DNA from 2 places in the Streptomyces sp. NPDC059906 genome. Region 2 is predicted to be linked to the other one. Evidence: riboswitches for the same ligand, from Rfam matches in the RefSeq annotation. Region 2 holds a riboswitch; the other holds the start of a gene.
The links. A riboswitch is a leader RNA that binds a small molecule or an ion and turns the genes downstream of it on or off. The one in region 2 is predicted to bind glycine.
Positions count from the first base shown of each region.

Region 1: linked by a shared signal. The riboswitch ahead of gcvP (aminomethyl-transferring glycine dehydrogenase) and the one ahead of gcvT (glycine cleavage system aminomethyltransferase GcvT) in region 2 are both predicted to bind glycine.

Region 1 covers NZ_JBHWKU010000062.1:2,967-6,366, reverse strand. Annotated here, with positions in the region: gene ACFV9J_RS40105 (DNA polymerase IV) at 1-1,335, shown strand, start outside; gene ACFV9J_RS40100 (PRC-barrel domain-containing protein) at 1,251-1,628, opposite strand; glycine riboswitch at 1,779-1,874, shown strand; gene gcvP (aminomethyl-transferring glycine dehydrogenase) at 2,052-3,400, shown strand, end outside.
Region 2 covers NZ_JBHWKU010000025.1:36,539-39,938, forward strand. Annotated here, with positions in the region: gene gcvT (glycine cleavage system aminomethyltransferase GcvT) at 110-1,243, opposite strand; glycine riboswitch at 1,399-1,492, opposite strand; gene ACFV9J_RS29915 (AAA family ATPase) at 1,670-2,338, shown strand; gene ACFV9J_RS29920 (enhanced serine sensitivity protein SseB) at 2,418-3,185, shown strand; gene ACFV9J_RS29925 (enhanced serine sensitivity protein SseB C-terminal domain-containing protein) at 3,353-3,400, shown strand, end outside.

The DNA of each region.
Region 1 (3,400 bases), on a different contig from region 2:
GGACCGCGCGGTGTGGTCGCCACCTGCTCGTACGAGGCGCGGGTGTTCGGGGTGCACTCCGCGATGCCGATGGGCCAGGCCCGCCGGCTCGCGCCGCACGCCGCCTACCTCGTGCCGCGCTTCGAGCTCTACCGGTCTATCAGCGAGCAGGTGATGCGGCTGCTGCGGGAGCTGTCGCCGCTGGTGGAGCCGCTGAGCCTGGACGAGGCCTTCGTGGACCTGGACGCCGGCGGGGCGGCCCGGGACGCGGAGTCGGCGCGCGCGGCCGGGGCGAAGCTGCGCACCGACATCCGCACCGTCACCGGCCTCACCGGTTCCGTGGGCCTCGCCGCCTCCAAGATGCTCGCCAAGATCGCCTCGGAGGCGGCCAAGCCCGACGGACTGGTGCTCATCCCGCCGGGGACCGAGCGGGCCATGCTGGAGCCGATGACGGTGCGGACGCTGCCCGGGGTGGGGCCGGCCACGGGAGACCATCTGCGGCGGGCGGGGATCACCACGGTCGGCGAGATCGCCGAGGCGGGCGAGGACGAGCTGGTGCGGCTGCTGGGCAAGGCGCACGGCCACGCGCTGTACGCCATGGCGCTGGCACGGGACGAGCGTCCGGTGGTGGCCGAGCGGGAGACCAAGTCGGTGTCCGTGGAGGACACCTACGACGTGGACATCCACGACCGGGTGCGGGTCGGCGTCGAGGTGGGGCGGCTGGCGGACCGCTGCGTGCGGCGGCTGCGCGCCTCCGGTCTGTCCGGGCGGACCATCGTGCTCAAGGTGCGCAGATACGACTTCTCCACGCTCACGCGCTCCGAGACCCTGCGCGGCCCCACCGACGATCCCGCGGTGGTGCGGGAGGCGGCCGCCAGACTGCTGGACGCGGTGGACACCACGGGCGGCGTGCGGCTGCTCGGGGTGGGTGTCAGCGGGCTCGCCGACTACACGCAGGAGGACCTGTTCGCGCAGGCGGCGGGGGACCGGGCGGAGGAACCGGCCGAGGAGCCCGGGACCGAGCCCGCCGAGGAGCACGCCCCCACGCCCGCCGAGCGCCGGTGGCCCTCGGGGCACGACGTACGGCATACGGAGCTGGGGCACGGGTGGGTCCAGGGCAGCGGTCTCGGGCGGGTCACCGTGCGCTTCGAGACGCCGTACTCGGAGGTCGGGCGGGTGCGGACCTTCCCGGTGGACGACCCGGAGCTGACACCGGCGGATCCGCTGCCGCTGGTCGCCGGCACGGAGGGCGGCGAGGGTGGCGAGGGTGGTCAGCCGTCGTCGTTGCCCTTGCCGGCCAGCTTGCCGAAGTCGTGGTCGGGAGGCGGCGGAGCGGCCGAGACGTCCAGGCCGTAGTGGTGGTAGAGCTGGAGTTCCTGTTCCGGCGAGAGGTGGCGGCCGACGCCGAAGTCGGGCGCCTCCTTGATCAGCACCCGGTCGAAGGGCACGCGCAGGGCGCCGTCGACCAGCTCGCTGGGCTCCAGCGGGACGAAGGCGTCCCTGCTGAAGAGACCGGTTCGTATCGCCGCCCACTCGGGGACGCCGGTGGCATCGTCGAGGTAGACCTCGTCCACGGTGCCGATCCTGGTGCCGTCGCGGTCGAACGCCTTGCGGCCGATCAGGTTCCGCGGATCGATGTCAGTACGCACGGGGCCCTCCACTTGATCGCACCACTGGGCCGGACTGGGGTCGCACACCAGCCGCCTAATCATCCGTAAGTACTACAAAAGAGCACAAATGCCCGGTCGGCCACTCGAAGTCCGTGCGGCGACCTCGCTGGTACGCTGGCAAACGGCTGCTGACCCCGCGCGGGAGAGTCCTCCGGACACCACCGGAGGCGCCGAAGGAGCAAATCCTCCCCGGAATCTCTCAGGCTCACGTACCGCACGGACGAGGTCACTCTGGAAAGCAGGGCGGGTGTCGACGGCTTCCGCTCTCACCGACGGTGAAAGCCGGGAGAGCCCCAGGGCTCGCCCGGTGAAGCTCTCAGGTTGAGATGACAGAGGGGGAGGCCGTCCGGGTACCCGCGCCGTGGTGCCCCTCGAAGGTCGTCAGACCAGGAGGCCTCCGCAATGACCGCCCATCGCACTCCGCTCTCCGAACTCGAACAGGCCATGCCCTTCGAGCAGCGCCACATCGGCCCCGACCACGAGGCCCGGGCCAAGATGCTCGCGCAGGTCGGTTACGGTTCGCTCGACGAACTGACGGCCGCCGCAGTGCCGGATGTGATCAAGAACGCCGACGCGCTGGACCTGCCGGGCGCGCGCTCCGAAGCGGAGGTGCTGGCCGAGCTTCGCTCGCTCGCCGACCGCAACCAGGTCCTCGACTCCATGATCGGCCTCGGCTACTACGGCACCTTCACCCCGCCGGTGATCCTGCGCAACGTCATGGAGAACCCGTCCTGGTACACGGCGTACACGCCCTACCAGCCGGAGATCTCCCAGGGCCGTCTCGAAGCCCTGCTGAACTTCCAGACGATGGTCGCCGAGCTGACCGGCCTGCCCACCTCCGGCGCCTCGCTGCTCGACGAGGGCACCGCCGCCGCCGAGGCGATGGCCCTCTCCCGGCGCATGGGCAAGAACAAGAAGGGCCTGTTCCTCATCGACGCGGACGCCCTGCCGCAGACCGTCGCCGTGATACAGACCCGCGCCGAGCCGACCGGCGTCGAGGTCGTCGTCGCCGACCTGAGCGAGGGCATCCCGGCCGAGCTGGCCGAGCGGGAGATCAACGGCGTCCTGATCCAGTACCCGGGCGCCTCCGGAGCCGTCCGCGACCTCAAGCCGGTGATCGACCGGGCGCACGAGCTGGGCGCGCTCGTCACCGTCGCCGCCGACCTGCTCGCCCTCACTCTGCTCACCTCGCCCGGCGAGCTGGGCGCGGACATCGCGGTGGGCACCACCCAGCGCTTCGGCGTGCCGATGGGCTTCGGCGGACCGCACGCCGGTTACATGGCGGTGCACGAGAAGTTCGCCCGCAGCCTCCCCGGCCGCCTGGTCGGCGTCTCCGTGGACGCCGACGGCAACAAGGCTTACCGCCTGGCCCTGCAGACCCGCGAGCAGCACATCCGCCGCGAGAAGGCCACCAGTAACATCTGCACCGCGCAGGTGCTGCTCGCCGTCATGGCCGGCATGTACGCCGTCTATCACGGTCCCGAGGGCCTGCGGGCCATCGCCCGCCGCACCCACCGGTACGCCACGATCACGGCCGCCGGGCTCGCCGCGGGCGGCGTCGAGATCCTCCACGGCTCCTACTTCGACACCGTCACCGCGCGGGTGCCCGGCCGGGCCGCCGAGACCGTGCACGCCGCCCGCGAGAACGGCGTCAACCTGCGGCTCGTCGACGCCGACCACGTGTCGTTCGCCTGCGACGAGACCACCACCCGCGCCCAGGTCGGCGGCGTGTGGCACGCCTTCGGCGTCGA
Region 2 (3,400 bases):
TTCTCCTGTACGCGAGGAAGTGGCTGGTGAAGGGGGTGACGACGGATGGGGAGCGGCTCAGGGGGCTGCCGCGGAGGGGCGGTGCCCCGTGTCCACTGTCTACTTCTGTCTACTTCTGGCGCTTGTAGAACGGCAGCGCCACGACCTCGTACGGCTCGTGGCTGCCCCGGATGTCCACGCCGACGCCCCCGGTGCCCTCAGCCGCGTGCGCGGGGTCGACGTACGCCATGGCGATCGGCTTGCCCAGCGTCGGGGACGGGGCACCGGAGGTGACCTCGCCGATCACCTCGCCGCCCGCGACCACCCGGTACCCGGAGCGCGGGACCCGGCGGCCCTCGGCGACCAGGCCGACCAGGACGCGGGGCGGCCGGGAAGCGGCGCGCTCGGCGGCCTCGGTCAGCGCGGCGCGCCCGACGAAGTCGCCCTCCTTCTCGAACTTCACCACCCGGCCCAGACCGGCGTCGAACGGGGTCAGCGCGGTCGACAGCTCGTTGCCGTACAGCGGCATGCCCGCCTCCAGGCGGAGCGTGTCCCGGCAGGACAGACCGCACGGGATCAGCCCCGCGCCCTCGCCCGCCCCGGTCAGCGCCTGCCACAGCTCGACCGCGTGCTCGGGCTTCACGAACAGCTCGAAGCCGTCCTCGCCGGTGTAGCCGGTGCGCGCGATCAGCGCCGGGACACCCGCGACCGTGCCGGGCAGACCGGCGTAGTACTTCAGGCCGTCCAGGTCGGCGTCGGTGAGCGAGGCGAGGATGCCCGGGGACTCGGGGCCCTGCACGGCGAGCAGCGCGTAGGCCTCGCGGTCGTCGCGCACCTCGGCGTCGAAGCCGGCCGCCCGCCCGGTCAGCGCGTCCAGCACGACCTGGGCGTTGGAGGCGTTGGCGACCACCATGTAGTGCGGAGCCCCGGCCTCGGTGTCGTCCAGCCGGTAGACGATCAGGTCGTCCAGGATGCCGCCGTCCTCGCGGCAGATCATGGTGTAGCGGGCCCGGCCCGGCTTCACGGTGCCGATGTTGCCGACCAGCGCGAAGTTCAGCAGCTCGGCCGCCTGCGGCCCGGTGACGGTGATCTCACCCATGTGCGACAGGTCGAAGAGACCGGCGCGGGTGCGCACCGCGACGTGCTCCTCGCGCTCGGAGCCGTAGCGCAGGGGCATGTCCCAGCCGGCGAAGTCGGTCATCGTCGCGCCCAGCGCGCGATGCGTGGCATCCAGCGCGGTACGGCGCAGTTCGGTACTGCTCATCGGTCGGTCGTCTCCCAGGACAGGACGGGGCGAGGTCGGTCCTCCCCATCTGTCATCGGAACCTGAGAGGTTCGCCACGGCCACCGGAGTACGGCGATCAGGGCTTGCACCTTGGGTGGGACCGCCGTCGGGGGCGGTCCGCTTTTCAGATGTGCCTCGCCCGCGCGGTAACGGTGCCTGAGAGATTCAAGGGAGGGACTTGCTCCTTCGGCGCCCCGGCGCGGCCGGGGACTCTCCCGCGCGGATTCAAACGGCCGGTATGCAGTTGGCGCCGCCATCATTGCACGCCCGGGCGATCCGTGGCAGACCGTGATCTGTAACCGGCTTGTGGCAGTAAGCGAACGAAAACGCGAGACCCGCGCATTACCTTCTCTTTACACTCGACGGGGAGGTACTCGTGTACCGCCCCAGGGGAGGACGATCACGGTGAACAGGACCACGGCGTACGCCACGACCTCGGGACTCGCGCTGCCCAAGCAGCCGGCCGCCCCGGCCCCCGCGGCATGCGCCCCACTGACCGCACCCGTCGTCCGCGACCTCAGGGACCGCGACGGCCGCAGCCCGCACGCCCTGCTCTTCGGACCCCGGGACCTGGTGGTGATCACCGGCCTGCCCGGCAGCGGCAAGTCCACGCTGATGCGGCGCACCGTGCGCGGCGGCCGCATCGACTCCCAGGACACCCGCGACCGCTGGGACGGCCGCATGCCGCGCTTCCTGCCGTACGCGCTCTACCGCCCCCTCGTCCGCCTCGCCCACTACGCGGGGCTGCGCCGCGCGCTGCGCTCCGGCGAAGGCGTCGTCGTGCACGACTGCGGCACCCAGGCCTGGGTGCGCGGCTGGCTGGCCCGCGAGGCCCGCCGCCGGGAGGGCACCCTGCACCTGCTGCTCCTCGACGTCGCTCCCGGCGAGGCCCTGGCCGGCCAGCGCGAGCGCGGCCGGGGCGTGACGCGGTACGCGTTCCTGCGGCACCGCACGGCCAACTCCCGCCTGCTGCGCGCGGTCACCGACGGCACCCTGCCCGCGGGCTGCTCCTCGGCGGTCGTCCTCGACCGGGCGGCGGCCGACACCCTGCGGCGGATCGCCTTCACGGGGTGACGCACGGTAGGGCCCCAGGGCCGAACGGGTTAGCCTTTCAGCCACGAACGGCGGTACCAGGCAGGCGGTAGGTAGGCAGATGGACTTCCCGGCACAGACGCACCCCCACCCGCACGGCGGGTGGCCCGGCAACGAGCTGGAGGAGGTGCTGTCCGCCTCCCTCGGCATCCCGTCGGCCGGCGGCCGGATCGTGGAGGTCCTCGGCCGCAGCTTCCTGTGGATACCCCTGCCGAACGGCGGCGGTCCGCACAGCGGCCCCCTCGACCTGCCCTCGCTGGAGATCGACGGCCAGGCCTACGTGCCGGTGTTCAGCTCCGAGGAGCAGCTGCGCCAGGTCGCGGGCGCGCACATGGCGTACACCGTCGCCCCCGCCGCGGAGTTCGCCCGCGGCCTCCCCCCGCAGGTCGGCATCGCGGTGAACCCGGAGGGCGTGGTCGGCATCCCGCTGCCGCCGCCCGCCGTGGCCGAGCTGTGCCGGGCCGGGCGCACCCCGCTGGACGGGCCCTCCTCCGGCGGCCGGGTCCGCCTCTTCGAGCCGGACTGGCAGGACGACCCGGTGGACTTCCTGGCCGCGGCCTCCGCCGAGTTCGCCGCCACCGGCGTCGTACGCAGCGCGCGCCGCTGCCTGGCCGCCGTCGAGACCGCCGACCCGGTCCTGTTCGTCGGCGTCGAACTCACCCACTGGGAGGGCGACGCCCGGACCCTCCCCCTGGACGCCCTGGGCCGAGCCCTCACCAAGTCCCCCCTGAAGTACCAGGTCAACCTGGTCCTCCTGGAAGCAGCCCAGGACCCGGTCTGCGACTGGATGCGCGAGAAGGTCCGTCCCTTCTACAACGGTGACTTGTAAGCACCGGGTGGGAAGACGTACCCAGGGGCGCGGGGAACTGCGCGACAAGCCACGACGGCGCCGCAGCCGAACAATGGCCGCACACCCCGAGCTGGAAGGCCCCCCGCACCCGGCGGAGCCTTAAGCTGGTCCCCACACCGGGGGAACTTCTCGAAGGGGCGATACGCGTGAGCGCCAGCGGCACCACGACCGGACAGGTCGAGCACATGCTGCGC